Regions from separate parts of the Bradyrhizobium sp. CCBAU 53340 genome, predicted to be linked through region 1. Evidence: predicted binding sites of a transcription regulator. Region 1 holds the regulator's gene; each other region holds the start of a gene.
What was found. Region 1 encodes HrcA, which represses chaperone genes, less so after heat shock. Its sites were predicted from a motif close to GTTAGCACTCNCNNNNNGNGAGTGCTAAC; they were not measured.
Positions count from the first base shown of each region.

Region 2: a site for HrcA is predicted at 2,313-2,341, ahead of groES (co-chaperone GroES). Genes of this name have one in related genera too.
Region 3: a site for HrcA is predicted at 2,218-2,246, ahead of groES (co-chaperone GroES). Genes of this name have one in related genera too.
Region 4: a site for HrcA is predicted at 2,139-2,167, ahead of XH89_RS40435 (co-chaperone GroES). Genes of this name have one in related genera too.

Region 1 covers NZ_CP030055.1:183,738-188,511, forward strand. Annotated here, with positions in the region: gene XH89_RS00830 (hypothetical protein) at 1-279, shown strand, start outside; gene pncA (bifunctional nicotinamidase/pyrazinamidase) at 426-1,148, shown strand; gene grpE (nucleotide exchange factor GrpE) at 1,315-1,911, opposite strand; gene hrcA (heat-inducible transcriptional repressor HrcA) at 2,009-3,097, opposite strand; gene rph (ribonuclease PH) at 3,266-3,979, shown strand; gene rdgB (RdgB/HAM1 family non-canonical purine NTP pyrophosphatase) at 3,991-4,626, shown strand; gene hemW (radical SAM family heme chaperone HemW) at 4,613-4,774, shown strand, end outside.
Region 2 covers NZ_CP030055.1:2,810,183-2,814,956, reverse strand. Annotated here, with positions in the region: gene XH89_RS13245 (rhomboid family intramembrane serine protease) at 1-674, opposite strand, end outside; gene XH89_RS13240 (cupin domain-containing protein) at 990-1,529, opposite strand; gene XH89_RS13235 (usg protein) at 1,699-1,986, opposite strand; gene groES (co-chaperone GroES) at 2,385-2,699, shown strand; gene groL (chaperonin GroEL) at 2,745-4,385, shown strand; gene lepB (signal peptidase I) at 4,633-4,774, opposite strand, start outside.
Region 3 covers NZ_CP030055.1:6,938,625-6,943,398, forward strand. Annotated here, with positions in the region: gene XH89_RS32890 (L,D-transpeptidase) at 1-242, opposite strand, end outside; gene XH89_RS32895 (protein phosphatase CheZ) at 551-1,315, shown strand; gene XH89_RS32900 (hypothetical protein) at 1,502-2,023, opposite strand; gene groES (co-chaperone GroES) at 2,342-2,638, shown strand; gene groL (chaperonin GroEL) at 2,756-4,387, shown strand; gene XH89_RS32915 (hypothetical protein) at 4,534-4,774, shown strand, end outside.
Region 4 covers NZ_CP030056.1:830,879-835,652, forward strand. Annotated here, with positions in the region: gene groL (chaperonin GroEL) at 96-1,736, opposite strand; gene XH89_RS40435 (co-chaperone GroES) at 1,783-2,097, opposite strand; partial or broken gene XH89_RS41680 (IS3 family transposase) at 3,347-4,002, opposite strand; gene XH89_RS41960 (aminotransferase class I/II-fold pyridoxal phosphate-dependent enzyme) at 4,410-4,631, opposite strand; partial or broken gene XH89_RS41965 (DegT/DnrJ/EryC1/StrS family aminotransferase) at 4,703-4,774, opposite strand, start outside.

The DNA.
Region 1 (4,774 bases):
GCCCGTTTCGCCCAGGAGGCCGCGCTTCAGATTCCCGGCGTGCGCGAATCCCGCGTCACCATGTCCGAGCCAATCCGCATCAACGGCCTGCAGGGCTTCGAGACCCGGATCGATGGCGTCAGCGGCAAGGACAAGACGCCTGTCACCGTGGTGCAGTGGATTCGCTTCTCGGGCGGCGCCGCCTCGCTGCGCATCATCGCCAGCGCGCCGCGTGACCAGTGGTCGGACGCCTTCACCCGCTTCCGCGCCGTTCGCGACGGCATCCAGCCGAAGGGCTAGGACGGTCCCACATACTCCGTGTCGTCCCGGCGACATGAGCTAGCAGCCCAACCTCTCACCAAAACCGGCTGCATTTTCGGGCTTTTGTTCGTACACGAACGGAACTAGGCTTGCCCCCACTGGATCATCTTGAGGGGAGGCTGACGATGCTTGATCGACGACAGATCTTGGCCGCGCTGGGGACCACGGCGCTTGCGAGCCTCGTTCCATCCGTTCTTTTCGCCGCGGCTTCCATCAAGCCGGACGACACTTCCGCGCTGCTCGTGATCGACGTGCAAAACTGCTTCCTGCCGGGCGGCAGTCTCGCGGTGAAGGAAGGCGAGCAGGTCGTGCCTGTCATCAACAAGATCGCGAAAGGTTTCGCGAACGTGGTGATGACGCAGGACTGGCACACGCCCGGCCACGTTTCGTTTGCGTCAGTACACTCCGGCAAGAAGCCGTTCGAGACGATCGATCTGCCCTATGGCAAGCAGGTGCTGTGGCCCGACCATTGCGTGCAGGGCACCGACGGCGCCTCGCTGTCGAAGGACCTCTCGATCCCGCAGGCCGAGCTCATCATCCGCAAGGGCTTTCACAAGGACGTCGACAGCTATTCGGCGTTCCTCGAAGCCGACGGCAAGACAACGACAGGCCTTGCCGCCTATCTGAAGTCGCGCAAGATCAAGCGCGTCTTCGTTGCAGGTCTCGCGACGGATTTCTGTGTTGCCTGGACCGCGCTCGATGCGCGCAAGGCCGGCTTCGAGGTCTATGTCGTGGAAGACGCTTGCCGCGGCATCGACACGCAGGGCTCGCTGGCCAAGGCCTGGGCCGACATGGCCAAGGCCGGCGTGAAGCGGATTCAGTCTGCGGATATCGCGGTCAGCGCGTAAGGCGCGAAAACTGCGCGTCCCTCATCCTGAGGAGCGCGCTACTTAGCGCGCGTCTCGAAGGATGAAAGGCCCCGCTGCTACAGCTCGGCCTTCATAGTTCTCCCGGCGATGCGAAGCATCGTCCGGAGACGGCGCTTCGCGCCTCCTCACCATGAGGGTTGAGAGCTCAGTTCGCTTCGTTGCTGTTCGCAGCGGGCGCGGGCTTCGCGCCGCCCTTGGCGACGCCAACCAGCGCCGGGCGCAGCACGCGCTCGCCGATGGTGTAGCCGGCCTGCATGACCTGGACCACGGTGCCAGCCGGCACAGACGCGTCAGGCACTTCGTACATCGCCTGATGGAAGTTCGGATCGAACTTCTGGCCCTGCGGATCGAGCTTCTTCACGCCGTGCTTTTCCAGCGCGCTGAGTAGCGAGCGCTCGGTGAGTTCGACGCCCTCGATCAGTGCGGTCAGGCCGGGATCGGCCGCCGCCCGCGCTTCAGCCGGAACGGCATCGAGCGCGCGCTGGAGGTTGTCGGCGATCTCGAGCACGTCACGGGCAAAGCCGGTGATGCCGTAAAGCTTGGAGTCGGCGACTTCCTTGGCGGTGCGCTTGCGCAGATTCTCCATCTCGGCCAGCGTCCGCAGCATGCGGTCGCGCGCCTCGGCGGCTTCTTTCTGCAGCAGCTCGACGGAGCCGGGCTCGGGATCGTCGGGCATGATGTAGGGCTTTGACACCACGGGCTCGCCGGTCGTGTCTTCGGGTTGCCGGGTTGGATCGGTCATCGGCTGCTTCTCGAACTCGCTCAGGGGAGGTTTTCTGGCCCGGATATCGTGCTTCGGGCGCTGAAAATCAAGCGCCCGTGATCAGCGCAAATGCCGGTCAGCCCCCCAGAAGGCGGCTAACGATGCGGGCGGCGTAGTCCACCGTCGGGATCACCCGCGCATAATTCAGCCGCGTCGGCCCGATCACGCCCAAAACGCCGACAATGCGGCCGGCGGCATCCCGATAGGGCGAGATGATGGTGGAGGAGCCCGACAGGGAAAACAGCTTGTTCTCGCTGCCGATGAAAATCCGCACGCCTTCGGCGGTTTCGGCGCGGCCCAAGAGGTCGATCACGCCACGCTTGGTCTCGAGATCGTCGAACAGCAGGCGAACGCGCTCCAGATCCTCAAGCGCGTGCAGGTCTTCCAGCAGATTGGCGTGGCCACGGACGATGAGCTGGCGGTCCTCGTTCTCGCCGCCCGACCAGCTGGCAATCCCGGCCGAAATCACCTTTTGCGCCAATTGGTCGAGTTCGGCACGTGCCTCGCCGAGCGCGGTCTCCAGCTCGAGCCGCGCCTCAGCGAGCGTCCGGCCGCGAATCCGCGCGTTGAGGAAATTGCCGGCCTCGGTGATGGCCGAGGAGGGAACCCCCGGCGGCAGCGTCAGCACGCGGTTTTCGACCTGGCCGTCCTCGCCGACCAGGATCACCAGCGCTTTTTCCGGTTCCAGCCGGACGAATTCGATGTGTTTCAGCCGCGCATTGGATTTGGGCGTCAGAACCACGGCTGCGGCGCGCGTGAGGCCGGAGAGCCGGGTCAGCGCCTGATCCAGCGCCGCTTCGACGGATTGGGCGTGGCCGACGGTCGCGAGCTGGCTCTGGATCGACTGCCGTTCGGCCTCGTTGAGGTCGCCGACCTGCATCAGGGCGTCGACGAAGAAACGCAGGCCGAGTTCCGTCGGCAGCCGGCCGGCCGAGGTGTGAGGCGCATAGATCAGGCCGAGCTGTTCCAAATCGGCCATGACATTGCGGACCGAGGCCGGCGACAGCGGCATCGCGATCAGGCGGGAAATGTTGCGCGAGCCGACCGGCTCGCCGGTCGCGAGATAGCTTTCGACAATTTGACGAAAGATGTCGCGGGAACGCTCGTTGAGCTGGGCGAGGCCTGCGCGCGGCGCGATCAGATGGATCGGATCGTGATGGGCCACAGACGGCAACTCCTGTCAGATGCTCATAATTTGTCCATCCAGGACGGTTCTGACAAGCGTGGCGTTTGCGGGGTGGGTATCAGGGGGTGAAAAAGCCTTGCTGCCCACCGTCACCCCCCCTACAAGCACCGCGAACAGCCCTACCCCATGAGTTCTGGAGGATTTCCCATGCGGCCAAGCCGCCGTGCGCCCGACGAATTGCGCCCCGTGACGCTGGAGCGTGGCGTGGTCAAATATGCGGAAGGCTCCTGCCTGGTGAAATTCGGCGACACCCATGTGCTGGTGACCGCCACGCTGGAAGACCGCCTGCCGCCGTGGCTGAAGGGCCAGGGCCGTGGCTGGGTCACCGCCGAGTACGGCATGCTGCCGCGCGCGACCTCCGAACGCACCCGCCGCGAAGCCGCTGCTGGCAAGCAGAGCGGCCGCACCGTCGAGATCCAGCGCCTGATCGGCCGCTCATTGCGCACCATCGTCGATCTCGAAGCGCTCGGCGAACGCCAGATTACGGTCGATTGCGACGTACTCCAGGCCGACGGCGGCACCCGCACGGCCTCGATCACCGGTGCCTGGGTCGCGCTCGCCGACTGCATCAACTGGATGAAGGCGCGCAACATGATCAAGGCCAATGTAATGCGCGACAACGTCGCCGCGATCTCCTGCGGGATCTACAACGGCACGCCAGTGCTGGATCTCGACTATGCCGAGGATTCGGAGGCCGAGACCGACGCCAATTTCGTCATGACCGGCGATGGCCGGATCATCGAGGTGCAGGGCACCGCGGAACGCGAGCCGTTCACGCAGGACGAGTTCCTGAAGTTGATCGCGCTGGCGCAGAAGGGCATCGCGCGTCTGGTGGACTTGCAGAAACTGGCTGTCGCGTAGTCAATAGGCCCATGCACCGCCGAATCACCGGAAAGCTCGTCATCGCGACCCACAATCCCGGCAAGCTCGCCGAGATGAAGGAGCTGCTCGCGCCTCATGGCATCGAGGTGGTGTCGGCCGGTGAGCTTGGCTTGGGCGAGCCCGACGAGACCGGCAACGATTTCCGCAGCAATGCCGCAATCAAGGCGGTCGCGGCGGCGCAGGCGACCGGGCTGCCGTCCTTCGCCGACGATTCCGGCATCGTGGTCGACGCGCTCGACGGCGCGCCCGGCATCTACAGCGCGCGCTGGGCCGGTCCAAACAAAGACTTCGCTGCGGCGATGGCGCAGATCGAACGCCTGTTGCAGGAGCGCGGTGCCATCAAGCCCGACAAGCGCAAAGCTCATTTCGTTTCCGCGCTCTGCGTCGCCTGGCCGGACAATCATCTCGAAGAGGTTGAGGCGCGTGTCGACGGGACATTGGTGTGGCCGCCGCGCGGTACCGCCGGCTTCGGTTACGATCCGATGTTCCTGCCCGACGGTCACAACAGAACCTTCGGCGAGATGGAAAGCATCGAGAAGCACGGCCTGCCGCCGCTCGGCCTCGGCCTGTCGCACCGCGCCCGCGCCTTCGTGAAACTGGCGGAGATCTGCCTTGAGCCGCGCTAATAAGGATGCGTTCGGCGTCTACGTGCACTGGCCGTTCTGCCTGTCGAAGTGCCCGTATTGCGATTTCAACAGCCACGTCCGCCACGCCGCGATCGACGAAGCGCGCTTTGCCTCAGCTTTCGCCCGCGAGATCGCGACGACCGCTGAG
Region 2 (4,774 bases), 2.6 Mb from region 1:
TAATAATTGACATTGCCCGAGGCGCCAAAGGCAAGCGGCAGCAGCGCTGGAACACCGAAAAAGAGCGACGTCTTCAGCCTCGATATCGTCGTCTCGGCGTCCGCCTCCGGCTCGAAGCTCGCAACGAACAGCGCGGCGATGAGCCCGGTGATGGCGCCGGATGCGCCGACGCCTACCATGCCGGAGCCATTGCCCAGCAGCGAGGCGGCCTCACCGGCCAACGCACTGACGACGAAGATCAGCGAAAACCAGCCACGGCCGATCAGGCTCTCCACCCTGACGCCAACGATGAACAGCGCAACGCAGTTGCCGATGAGGTGCCACTGGCTGCCATGCAGAAGCGGCGCCAGTCCGATCCGCCACCATTCGTTTCGTCCGACAACCAGGTCGTAGCCGGACGCGCCCTGAGCAATCAACGAGCGGACATCAAGTGAGCCGTCGCGCGCAATGTCGACAGCCAGACTGCGTTGCAGTGCGAAGATCGCCATCAGGCCGAAAATCAGGCCGATTGTGAGGATGGGGATATCGGCCAGCAGCTTGTTGTCGGCAAAAAGCGAACCCTCACTGGTTTGATCGCGATCGTCCGTGGCCGCAGGAGCGATCGGCGCGGGTTGAAACGATCGGCTTGGGGCTGGTGCCGCGACGCCGCGTCGGCCAAAGCTGTTGGTCGCCATGAAAGCATTCCCGCATTTCTACGACCTTGAGTTGATGCGAGAGGTATTTTCGAGAGGTTACCGCCAGCGCTGCGGATGGCCGGAACCTTCCAACTAGTAACGGCCCGGTGTCGCGGATCGCGTGCATTTTAGCGATTGCGTGTTCCGTAAATCTCTCCGCCGTCATTGCGAGCCACCGGGTCCGCGCAACGCGCGGCCCGATGACAGGCTCCGCGAAGCAATCCAGTCTGCATCCGCGGAGAAAGTCTGGATTGCTTCGTCGCGAGGACTCCTCGCAATAACGAGTGGAGAGACCTGTGCCCTTCCCGACCGCTCCTACGCCTTCAACTCCACCGTCTTGAACTCAGCCGGCAGGATCACCTCCAGCAGTTCGACGTCGTCGGAATAATCCAGGATCATGTGCTTGATCTTCGGCGGCTGGGTCCAGGCGCTGCCTTCTGTCATCAAGGTCTCACCCTGCCCGTCCATGTAGGTCTTCACCCAGCCCTTGAGCACATAGACCATCTGGAAGTCGACGTCGTGGAAGTGAAGCTTTGAGACTTCGGCGGGATCGCACGGGCCTTGCAGGCGGATGACGTGAGCTTGTGCGAGGCCATGGGTCGCGTCGGCGATGCCGAGGTCGCGGTACCTCGCGTAGGCGCGCAGGCCGTCGGCTTTGAAGTCTTCCTCGCGGTGATGGCTGATGGCGATGCGCTGCTTCGGGCGGGCGGGCTTTTTCGTAGCAGCTTTCGTGGGCGTCGTGCGCGCCTTGGATTTCACGGCCTTGCGCGCTGAGGATCGTGATGCGGCCTTGGCGCCGCTCCGCTTCTTCACCGCGGTCTGGGCTGCGCTGCGCGATTTTGCTTTCTTGGCCATGGGCCGGCCTCCCGTTGTTTGTTATGGGCGGAAGGCTAACACGGAAACAGGTCCTGTAGGGTGGGCAAAGCGCAAACGTGCGCACGTTCGGTGTGCGATCATGGAGAGATGGTGGGCACGGCGCGCGAAGAGCCGCGCCTTTGCCCACCCTACGAGAGCGGCGTCTGCGTCAGTTCAACCGGAACACGCCGTCCACGGCGCGCAGCTCGGCCGGCTTGATCAGCTTGGAATGCGCCACCGTCACCGAATGCAGCGGGCCGTCGAGCTTCTCGGTCCAGAACGCGAGGAAGTCGGTCAACGCCGGGAATTTCGGAAACGTGTCGTAGTTCTGCCAGACGTAGGTCTGGAGCAGCGAGGGGTGATCCGGCATCCGGTAGAGAATTTGTGCCGTCGTCAGCCCGTAACCCAGCATCTGTTTCCGGAAGTCCTCGGAAACGCCCCCAACGCGCAGTCCCATGCCAAACCTCCTTTGCAGGAGCGCATACAGGGGGTGGCTTGATCCGTGCCCCGGGAGCCACCCGGAAACGATGCGCTCACATGAGAGAAATGTGACGCAAACTGACAATTCATCTCAAGCCCAAAAGTTTAACAAGCTGTTGAAATTCAATGCGTTAGCAGCAGAAGCGGCTCCGTGCTAATACAGTGCCAAGGGGCCTCCAAAAGGGCCTGCGAGATCGGTTAACGATGGTAAAGCTTTCTGGCACTTGGGCCTTCAGAGTGCCGATTTTTCTGCTAGAAGCCCTTGCCCCCGCAAAATTCCTGTCCTATTTCACCTTCGCCTACGCTGGCACTCGCGAGCGTAGATTGCTAACAATGTTGAAATCCTCAACTCGTGCAAATGCTTAGGAGGACTGCATGAAATTCCGTCCGCTTCACGACCGCGTCGTGGTCAAGCGCATCGACGCAGAAGAGAAGACCGCTGGCGGCATCATCATTCCCGACACTGCCAAGGAAAAGCCCTCCCAGGGTGAAGTCGTCGCCGTTGGCCCCGGTGGCCGCGACGAAGCTGGCAAGCTGGTCCCGATCGACCTGAAGGTCGGCGACCGCGTGCTGTTCGGCAAGTGGTCCGGCACTGAAGTCAAGATCGACGGCGAAGACCTGCTGATCATGAAGGAAAGCGACATCATGGGCGTCCTCGACGTCCCCGCTTCCAAGAAGAAGGCGGCCTAAGAGCCCCTCTCTCCCTCCAGTCAAAATCCTCAAGGAAAAATCCAGATGGCAGCCAAAGAAGTCAAATTCTCGGTTGAAGCGCGCGACAAGATGCTGCGCGGCGTCGACATCCTCGCCAACGCGGTGAAGGTCACGCTCGGTCCGAAGGGCCGCAACGTCGTGCTCGACAAGTCGTTCGGCGCCCCCCGCATCACCAAGGACGGCGTCACCGTCGCCAAGGAGATCGAGCTCGACGACAAGTTCGAGAACATGGGCGCCCAGATGGTGCGCGAAGTCGCCTCCAAGTCCGCTGACGCGGCCGGCGACGGCACCACCACCGCCACCGTGCTCGCGGCCGCGATCGTGAAGGAAGGCGCCAAGTCGGTTGCCGCCGGCATGAACCCGATGGACCTCAAGCGCGGTATCGACCTCGCGGTCGAAGCCGTCGTGGCGGACCTCGAGAAGAACTCGAAGAAGGTCACCTCGAACGACGAGATCGCCCAGGTCGGCACCATCTCCGCCAACGGCGATGCCGAGATCGGCAAGTTCCTCTCCGACGCCATGAAGAAGGTCGGCAACGAGGGTGTCATCACCGTCGAGGAAGCCAAGTCGCTCGAGACCGAGCTCGACGTCGTCGAGGGCATGCAGTTCGACCGCGGCTACATCTCGCCCTACTTCGTCACCAACGCCGACAAGATGCGCGTTGAGATGGACGACGCCTACATCCTCATCAACGAGAAGAAGCTCTCCTCGCTGAACGAGCTGCTGCCGCTGCTCGAGGCCGTGGTGCAGACCGGCAAGCCGCTGGTCATCGTCGCCGAGGACGTCGAAGGCGAAGCGCTCGCGACCCTGGTCGTCAACCGTCTGCGCGGCGGCCTGAAGGTCGCGGCCGTCAAGGCTCCGGGCTTCGGCGATCGCCGCAAGGCCATGCTGCAGGACATCGCGATCCTGACCGGCGGCCAGGCGATCTCGGAAGATCTCGGCATCAAGCTTGAGAACGTCACGCTCAACATGCTCGGTCGCGCCAAGAAGGTGATGATCGACAAGGAGAACACCACGATCGTCAACGGCGCCGGCAAGAAGGCCGACATCGAGGCGCGCGTGGCCCAGATCAAGGCGCAGATCGAGGAAACCACCTCGGACTACGACCGTGAGAAGCTCCAGGAGCGTCTCGCCAAGCTCGCTGGCGGCGTCGCGGTGATCCGCGTCGGCGGCGCGACCGAGGTCGAGGTGAAGGAGCGCAAGGATCGCGTTGATGACGCGATGCATGCGACCCGCGCGGCTGTGGAAGAAGGCATCGTCCCGGGCGGCGGCGTCGCCCTGCTCCGTGCCTCCGAGCAGCTCAAGGGCCTGCGCACCAAGAACGACGACCAGAAGACCGGCGTCGAGATCGTGCGCAAGGCACTGTCGGCTCCCGCTCGCCAGATCGCGATCAACGCCGGTGAAGACGGCTCGGTGATCGTCGGCAAGATCCTGGAGAACAAGGCCTACAATTACGGCTTCGATTCCCAGACCGGCGAATATGCCGACCTCGTCAAGAAGGGCATCATCGACCCGACCAAGGTGGTCCGCACCGCGATCCAGAACGCAGCTTCGGTGGCCGCGCTGCTGATCACCACGGAAGCCATGGTCGCCGAGCTGCCCAAGAAGGGCGGCGCTGGCCCCGCGATGCCCCCGGGCGGCGGCATGGGCGGCATGGACTTCTGATCCAGCCATTCAGGCACAATACGAAATGCGAAACCCCGGCAGCGATGCCGGGGTTTTTGTCTGGGGGGGCAACTCGCTCCACTCGTCATTCCGGGGCGCGCCCTCTTGGGGCGCGAGCCCGGAATCCATAACCACAATTGTCAGTTGGCTATTGCCGGATAGGCCATCGCACCCGCCTGTGGTTATGGATTCCGGGCTCGCCGCTGCGCGCCGCCCCGGAATGACGAATGGAAGGAGGCGGGCTCCCTCACCACACCTTCCCCATCCGATCCGGGCGCAGCTCGCCTCTGGAATCCAGCGACCAGTAGATTCGCGTCACCTTGCCGACCAGATTGTCCAGGGGGATGAAGCCCATCGCCGATTGGAAGCGGCTGTCCGTCGAGTTGTCG
Region 3 (4,774 bases), 980 kb from region 1:
ATCGGCTGCTGCGGCGCATAGGCCGGGCCACGGCCGGGACCGTCGCCGAACAGGAACTCGATGAAGCCGCCGCCCATATTGCCATTGGACGCCACGCGCACCGGGGCCGGGACGATCTGCGGCTGGTAGAGCACCGCGGGTGGATCGTGCGGCACGGTATTGTCGAAGGCGCTGGCGCTGGTCGCGCCGACAATGAAGGCGCATGCGCTGCCGAGCAGCGCGACAGACATTTTCTTGAACATCGACGTACTCTGTACTGTTTCGTCTCGTTGCATTCGCCGCCGAACGCGCAGGCTGCGTCCTCGACGTGGTCAATAAAGAGCAAACTCCGTTTCGTTTGGTAAACGGATCGGGCGTTTCGATTCACCACGTCGCGAGCAACGGGCCAATTCGGCGATCAGCGTTTATTTTCGGTGAAGGCGCAAGCCACATGGTTAATCGCCCGTTTGCACGCCGTCGCGCGCGACCGCTTCTCAGTTCCTGCTGTGAACCTCGTGTTAAATTGCTTCTGGCTACAAAGACGCGTGAAAGAGGTGGGGGGAGTATCCTGATGGCTGTTCACCGCAAACGTTTTCGTGTCGAGGATATCACCGGCGGCGAGATGCCAATGCTGGACGTGACTGAAGAGGCAGGCCCGATGCACAGCGAGATCATGGCGGAGCTGCGTGCAATCCGCGCACAGATGGCACGGAGCAGCCAGGTCGCAATGCCGCCGAGCGACGCTGTCGTGGCGCAGGAAATTGCCGATACGCGAGCGTTGCTGGATACCTACCGCGCCCAAATCGAGCAGTGCGAGAAGCTGAAGGTCGAGCTCGACCTCATTCACGACGCCATCGACCGCACCAAGCGCGAGATCGCGACCCTGCACGGCAAGAGCTTCGACGGCGGCGAGATGGCCAAGGTCAATGGCGAGCTCGGCGCGGTGGTCGGCGGCACCGAGCAGGCGACCCAGCAGATCCTCGAAGCCGCGGAGTCGATCGACCAGGCCGCGAGCGCGATGTCCAAGGTCGACTCGGTTGATCAGCAGAAGCGGCTCGCCGACGACATCCAGGAACGCGTCATCTCGATCTTCGAGGCCTGCAACTTCCAGGACCTGACCGGCCAGCGCATCAGCAAGGTCATGAACACGATGAAGTTCATCGAGCAGCACATCAATGCGATGATGGACATCTGGGGCGGCGTCGACGCCATCAAGTCCCACGTGCCGACCCAGGTCGACAATCGCAGCGAAGACGAAAAGCTTCTCAACGGCCCGAAGCTCGCCGGCGACGTCGGCCACGCCTCGCAGGACGACATCGACGCGCTGTTCGACTGAGCAAGCGCGACGGACAGATCAGCAAAACGCCGGCGCAAGCCGGCGTTTCTTGTTTTGGGGACCCCTCAACTGTCATCGCCCGGCTTGACCGGGCGATCCAGTATTCCAGAGACAGCGAGGCTAGGGCCGAGAAGCCGCGGCGTACTGGATGCCCCGGTCAAGCCGGGGCATGACGGAGAAGACAGATTACGCCCGCGGCGCGCAGCGGACGTAGACCATGTTGCCGTAGCGGGTGGCGGCGTCCTTGTCGACGAAGCGGGTGATCATGACGCGGCCGTCGAAGGAGACGATCTCGCGGTCCTGCTCACCCGGCGTCGGACCGGAAGGGCCGATATAGTTCTTGCCGCTCGGCGAGCCCTTCAGCCGCAGCTCCTGGGGCGTCGCCTGGTCGGCCAGATGCATGATCACGCCGCCGGAGGAACCGGCGCCGATCACGTAAGGATTCTTGCACTGGGCCCTTGCGGCCGCCTCGGTGCGGGCACGATCGGCCGGGTTCTGGAACGAGGCCAGGCCCCAGCGGCCGACGATCTCGTCGGCGCGGATCGAGGCCGGCATTTCCGGCGCGGTACCGGGCTCGGCCTCGGGCGCCGGCTGGGACGACGAGAAGGACGGCAGGCTCATGCCGCCGCCGCAGGCGCCGAGCAGCAGCGCCAGACAAGAAGCGGCGGCCAGATTGGCGACCGTGCGCGCGTGAGCTGAACTGATCATGGCATCCCCCCGAACAAGACCATGGCCACACCCATCCCGCAGCCAAGCGCAAAACCGCTGCCGGAGCAATGACGTCCTTTGATACGCCGGAGCCCCGAACAAGTTTCCAATGCCACCATCCTATATCCGCCTCACCAATCGCTTAACCACCTTTGCTTGACAGGATCGCAGCCAAGCCATATCCCCTGCGCACTATTAGCACTCGGAAAGACCGATTGCTAAGCGCGCCGTTCAGCCCTCGGGAAGAGGAAGGACGGAAGCGCCGCCCTCATCCACTTCCGCTGCTTATCGAAAAGCGAGCCTCCAAAGGGAAACGTCATGGCTAAGTCCAAATTTCGTCCGCTGCATGACCGTGTCGTGGTCAAACGTATCGACGCCGAGGAAAAGACCAAGGGCGGCATCATCATCCCCGACACCGCCAAGGAAAAGCCGTCCCAGGGCGAGGTCGTCGCCGTCGGCCCCGGCGGCCGTGACGAGGCTGGCAAGCTAATCCCGATCGACCTCAAGGTCGGCGACCGTGTGCTGTTCGGCAAGTGGTCGGGCACCGAGGTCAAGATCGACAACGAAGAGCTCCTGATCATGAAGGAGTCGGACATCATGGGCGTGATGGCCTAGGGCCATCAGCCTGAACGGCCGCTGAATGCCATGCCCGGATCATCAGGTCCGGGCATCCATCATTCAGCCTGATATCACCAAGCACGACACATCAAGACACTATAGGGATTGCAGACAATGGCTGCCAAGGACGTCAAATTCTCCGGAGACGCGCGCGATCGCATGCTGCGCGGCGTCGACATTCTCGCCAACGCCGTCAAGGTGACGCTCGGCCCGAAGGGCCGCAATGTCGTCATCGAGAAGTCGTTCGGTGCGCCCCGCATCACCAAGGACGGCGTCACCGTCGCCAAGGAGATCGAGCTCGAGGACAAGTTCGAGAACATGGGCGCCCAGATGGTGCGTGAGGTCGCCTCCAAGACCAACGACCTCGCGGGCGACGGCACCACCACCGCGACTGTGCTGGCCCAGGCCATCGTGCGCGAAGGCGCCAAGGCGGTTGCCGCCGGCATGAACCCGATGGACCTCAAGCGCGGCATCGACACCGCGGTCCACGCCGTCATCAAGGACATCGAGAAGCGCGCCAAGCCCGTTGCCGCCTCCTCCGAGGTCGCCCAGGTCGGCACCATCTCGGCCAACGGCGACGCCGCCATCGGCAAGATGATCGCCCAGGCGATGCAGAAGGTCGGCAACGAGGGCGTCATCACCGTCGAGGAAAACAAGTCGCTCGACACCGAAGTCGATATCGTCGAGGGCATGAAATTCGACCGCGGCTATCTCAGCCCCTACTTCGTCACCAACCCAGAGAAGATGACCGCCGAGCTCGAGGACGCCTACATCCTCCTGCACGAGAAGAAGCTGTCCGGCCTGCAGGCCATGCTGCCGGTGCTGGAAGCCGTGGTGCAGTCGGGCAAGCCGCTCGTCATCATCGCCGAGGACGTCGAGGGCGAGGCGCTGGCGACCCTGGTCGTCAACCGCCTGCGTGGCGGCCTCAAGGTCGCCGCCGTCAAGGCACCGGGCTTCGGCGATCGCCGCAAGGCCATGCTGGAAGACCTCGCGATCCTGACCGGCGGCCAGCTGATCTCCGAAGACCTCGGCATGAAGCTCGAGAACGTCACGGTGAAGATGCTCGGTCGCGCCAAGAAGGTCGTGATCGACAAGGAGAACACCACGATCGTCAACGGCGCCGGCAAGAAGCCCGACATCGAGGCCCGCGTCGGCCAGATCAAGGCCCAGATCGAGGAGACCACCTCGGACTACGACCGTGAGAAGCTCCAGGAGCGCCTCGCCAAGCTCGCCGGCGGCGTCGCGGTGATCCGCGTCGGCGGCGCGACCGAGATCGAGGTCAAGGAGAAGAAGGACCGCGTTGAGGACGCGCTCAACGCCACCCGCGCCGCGGTGCAGGAAGGCATCGTCCCCGGCGGCGGCGTGACGCTGCTGCGCGCCAAGAAGGCGGTCGGCCGTCTCACCAACGCCAATGCCGACGTTCAGGCCGGCATCAACATCGTGCTGAAGGCGCTGGAAGCTCCGATCCGCCAGATCTCCGAGAACGCCGGCGTTGAGGGCTCGATCGTGGTCGGCAAGATCCTGGAGAACAAGTCCGAGACCTTCGGCTTCGACGCCCAGACCGAGGACTATGTCGACATGATCGAGAAGGGCATCATCGATCCCGCCAAGGTGGTGCGCACCGCGCTCCAGGACGCCTCCTCCGTCGCCGGCCTGCTGGTGACCACCGAAGCCATGGTCGCCGAGATGCCGAAGAAGGAAGCTGCGCCCGCCATGCCGGCCGGCGGCGGCATGGGCGGCTTCTAAGCCCATCCTCACCTGACGGTATTGCGAAGGCCGCCTCCGGGCGGCCTTCTTTTTTGCGCACCCTGAGGCGCGCTTTCCGATTCAACCTGTGGCCAAAACCCACTACGGTGGCGCGCCGATTCTGCTTCCTTTCAAGGATTTCGTCGATGCGCGCACTTTCGTTTTGCTCGATTGGGTTTCTGGCAGCCCTGCTTGCCGCTTCGCCCGAGGTCGCCTCAGCCCAGATGAAGCTGTCGCCGAAGACCACCGCGCCCGGCGGCATCGAGACGCGCTATTTTACCTCGATCGACGGGCTGATGGACGGCAATGCCGACGTCATCCTGAAGGAGACGCGGCAGGGCAAGACGGTCACCGCAGCCGTGCTCGACGTCTGCTACCCCGTCGCCA
Region 4 (4,774 bases), on a different replicon from region 1:
GCTGCCAGGGTTTGTGCTGTTGGATTTTGCTCAGCGAGATCCCGGATCGGCGGTACACCGCTTGCGCGCTGCACCGCGTCCGGGACGACTCGTCGTTAGAAGTCCATGCCGCCCATGCCGCCGGCGGGGGGCATCGCGGGGCCGGCAGCGGCCTTCTTCGGCAGCTCGGCGACCATGGCTTCGGTGGTGATCAGGAGCGCTGCAACGGAGGCTGCGTTCTGGATCGCGGTGCGGACCACCTTGGTCGGGTCGATGATGCCTTTGGAGACCAGGTTGCCGTATTCGCCGGTCTGGCTGTCGAAGCCGTAGGCGTACTGGTCCTTCTCCAGGATCTTGCCGATGATCACCGAGCCGTCTTCACCGGCGTTGATCGCGATCTGGCGAGCGGGAGCCGACAGCGCCTTGCGCACGATCTCGACGCCGGTCTTCTGGTCGTCGTTCTTGGTGCGCAGGCCCTTGAGCTGCTCGGAGGCACGGAGCAGGGCGACGCCGCCGCCCGGGACGATGCCTTCCTCGACAGCCGCGCGGGTCGCATGCATCGCGTCATCAACGCGATCCTTGCGCTCCTTCACCTCGACCTCGGTCGCGCCGCCGACGCGGATCACCGCGACGCCGCCTGCGAGCTTGGCAAGACGCTCCTGGAGCTTCTCACGGTCGTAGTCCGAGGTGGTCTCCTCGATCTGCGCCTTGATCTGGGCCACGCGCGCCTCGATGTCGGCCTTCTTGCCGGCGCCATTGACGATCGTGGTGTTCTCCTTGTCGATCATCACCTTCTTGGCGCGACCGAGCATGTTGAGCGTGACGTTCTCGAGCTTGATGCCGAGATCTTCCGAGATCGCCTGGCCGCCGGTCAGGATCGCGATGTCCTGCAGCATGGCCTTGCGGCGATCGCCGAAGCCCGGAGCCTTGACGGCCGCGACCTTCAGGCCGCCGCGCAGACGGTTCACAACAAGCGTGGCCAAGGCCTCGCCTTCGACGTCCTCGGCGACGATGACCAGCGGCTTGCCGGTCTGCACCACGGCCTCGAGCAGCGGCAGCAGCTCGTTCAGCGAGGAGAGCTTCTTCTCGTTGATGAGGATGTAGGCGTCGTCCATCTCAACGCGCATCTTGTCGGCGTTGGTGACGAAGTAGGGCGAGATGTAGCCGCGGTCGAACTGCATGCCCTCGACGACGTCGAGCTCGGTCTCGAGCGACTTGGCTTCCTCGACGGTGATGACACCCTCGTTGCCGACCTTCTTCATGGCGTCGGAGAGGAACTTGCCGATCTCCTGGTCGCCGTTGGCCGAGATGGTGCCGACCTGGGCGATCTCGTCGTTCGAGGTGACCTTCTTGGAGTTCTTCTGGAGGTCTGCAACCACAGCCTCGACCGCGAGGTCGATACCGCGCTTGAGGTCCATCGGGTTCATGCCGGCGGCGACCGACTTGGCGCCTTCCTTCACGATCGCCTGGGCCAGCACGGTGGCGGTGGTGGTGCCGTCGCCGGCCGCGTCAGCGGACTTCGAGGCGACTTCGCGCACCATCTGGGCGCCCATGTTCTCGAACTTGTCGTCGAGCTCGATCTCCTTGGCGACGGTGACGCCGTCCTTGGTGATGCGGGGAGCGCCGAACGACTTGTCGAGCACGACGTTGCGGCCCTTCGGACCGAGCGTGACCTTCACCGCGTTGGCGAGGACGTCGACGCCGCGCAGCATCTTGTCGCGCGCTTCAACCGAGAATTTGACTTCTTTGGCTGCCATCTGGAATTTTCCTTAAGGTGTTTGACTGGAGGGAGGAGGGAGGCTCTTAAGCCGCCTTCTTCTTGGACTCGGCGACCTCGAGAACGCCCATCACGTCGCTCTCCTTCATGATCAGCAGGTCCTGGCCGTCGATCTTGACCTCGGTGCCGGACCACTTGCCGAACAGCACGCGGTCGCCGACCTTCAGGTCGATCGGGATCAGCTTGCCAGCTTCGTCGCGGCCACCGGGGCCGACGGCGACGACTTCGCCCTGGGAGGGCTTTTCCTTGGCAGTGTCGGGAATGATGATGCCGCCAGCGGTCTTCTCTTCTGCGTCGATGCGCTTGACCACGACGCGGTCGTGAAGCGGACGGAATTTCATGCAGTCCTCCTAATATTTGCACGAGTTGAGACTTCAACCTTGTGAGCAATCGATGCCTACGAGTGCTAGCGCAGACGCAGCTGAAATAGGACGGGGCTTCTACAGGAGCAAGAGCTTCCAGCAAAAAATCACACTCAGAAGTCGTCTCTGCCAGAATCATTTATCGTAGCTAACTGGCCCGGCCGCTATTAGCGCAGTGTGAGGTTGCCCTGCTCGGCCGAGGTCTGCACGATTTCGCGGCGGATGCTCTTGGCCTGGAAGAACGCTCAGACATTGGTGCGCTCGAGAGTCTTAGTAGTTGCTAAAGCCATTCTTGGTCTCATTGACTGCTCGGATACGGCTCCGGCCGAAACGAACCCTAGCGCTGATGAACGCGCGACGTAACAGGAGTTCGCCGGGCTTGCTTCAGTGGACGGAATTCTCATCGAGTTAGCCGCGACATCCGCAACAGCCAAGGAGTGTGAACAGGTTCGGGATGCCGTCTCGTTCTAGGCAAGCCGATCTTGAAAAATAGCGCCTTTTTTCATCTCGCTCCATCGCTAACCTTGGCAGTTGACCGGAGCTGGATGAAAGCGGCCAGGGGCCGGCGGCGACCTCTTCAAGGAGCTGAACGAAACGCCCGCGCGGGAGAACTGAATCAAGACGAGATCAGCGCTCACGCAAAGTTCAATCGCGCTTCGTCCGCCCTTCTTCCGCGGTGATGCTGATGATCGTATACGCATGCTTCTCGCGTCTTATATTGCGACGAGATGGGCTTCCGGGGAGGCAACGAGATGCAACGCCCCCGGTTTCACCGCATCTTCTTCAGACCGCTCGCGAAGAGTGGGGGCGGCACACGACTGGATCGGGGGATACGCCGAGTCCGCCCCCGCATCACCTTGAGAGGATTGGTGACGCGAGTTTGAAGGTAGCAAACAAGGCGATAGCGTAGCTACTGCAACTATCTCACACCAGGATGGCTCGCATGAGGGTTGAATCGGCCGTGGCGATAGGTTGTATGCTGTTGGGTCCTCGGGTGTCCCGGCTGTGCGGAGAGAAGAAATGCCGATTGTCACGACAGCGAGCGCAAGTGACGGACAAAGAACATTGCAGACAAGACGAAAGATGTGGTTCGGAGCCTAACATCCATCAGCAACAATGCTTCGATTTTCGCCGTTAGTCGCCCCGCTCAACGCGGTCTTCAATCTCGATAGTGCGTCAGACTGACCTCTTTTTGCGCTCTGATCTTCCCCCGAGAAAGCGGACGGGTTTAAGCGGCTTTTAGCTCCATCTCGATCGGAGGGATATATCCGATGGCGGAATAGAGCCTGGTTCGATTGGAGAAGCCCGCGATGAAGGCGAAGATGTCGCGCCGGGCTTCGGCACGGGTCTGGTACTGACGATGATGAACGAGCTCGGTCTTGAGGGTGTGGAAGAACCTCTCCATCGGGGCATTGTCGTAGCAGTCGATGCGTCAGGCCCGCGGCGGTAAGGGCCGCGCGATACTCGTGTGAAGCGTACTGCACTCCGCGATCGGAATGATGGACCAATCCGGCGTCCGGCCGCTGCTGGCGAAGCGCCATCGTCAGTGCGGAGGAGACGAGTTCGACCCGCATGTGATCCGGCATCGCCCAACCGACGATCTTGCGGCTGAAGAGGTCCATGACGGCTGCCAGGTACAGCCAGTCCTCCGCCGTGGGACGTAGGTGATATCGGCCAGCCAGACCCGGTTTGGGGCCGCGGCGGTGAAGTCGCGCGCGATCAGGTTTGGTGCGATCGGCAGATTGTGGCGACTGTCGGTGGTGCGGACGCGACATGGCGGCGCCATGATCGCCCGAATGCCATGCCGTCGCATCAGCCGTTCGATCCGGCCACGGCTGGCCCACGTCCCCGCGTCCGCAGGGCGGCGTGGACTCGAGAACTGCCGCTGGCTGCTCTCGCGATGGACCTGCCGGATCTCGGCATCGGCGTCGCCTGCGTGGTGGGCCGCCACGCCGCCGATGCCGGCTCCTGCCGGAATTTGTCTATCCAGCGGCGCAGCACCGCGCAGACCGAGCTCCTTGGCGACCGATCCGATCGATCGACCACTCGATACCGCCAGTTCAACGGCCTAGCGTTTGTAGTCCTCTGTGAACCATCGAAGTTGACGTTCTGGCATTCGATACCTCCGGGCTCTCTGAGCTACTACAGGTGTCCACTTATTCGGAGGAGGTGCAGAAGTCCTATCTCACGAGCGTCAGAAAGGCGCCGATGCATCAGCCGCTCAGAGCAGCCGTCATGGATTTTGAGGTGGTGCATGATCGCGTGCTGCGCGATCACATTGGCGTTCGAGGTCATATGTCCCTGCAACTTCCTGGCCGCAGAAACGATCTCCGGGGGGCTGCTAAATAGCCCAGTCGCCAGCGAGTGATCGCCAGTTCCTTGGAGAAAGCGTTGACCAGGATCGTCCGTGAACGTACGCCGGGCTGCGCCATGACAATCGATTCATGGCGCTCACGAGTGAATACGAAGCTGGAATAGCATTCGTCGGAAAAGATCCATAACTGGTAGTTGATGCGAGGCCTCCGATAGCTCGAAGGGTACTTCGATCATAGACTGCACCAGTAGGATTGTTGGGCGAGTTGACGATAATGGATTTCGTGCGCGGTGTACCAGCGGCGCGGATTGCGTCAATATCGGAATTATATCGGGGCGGGCG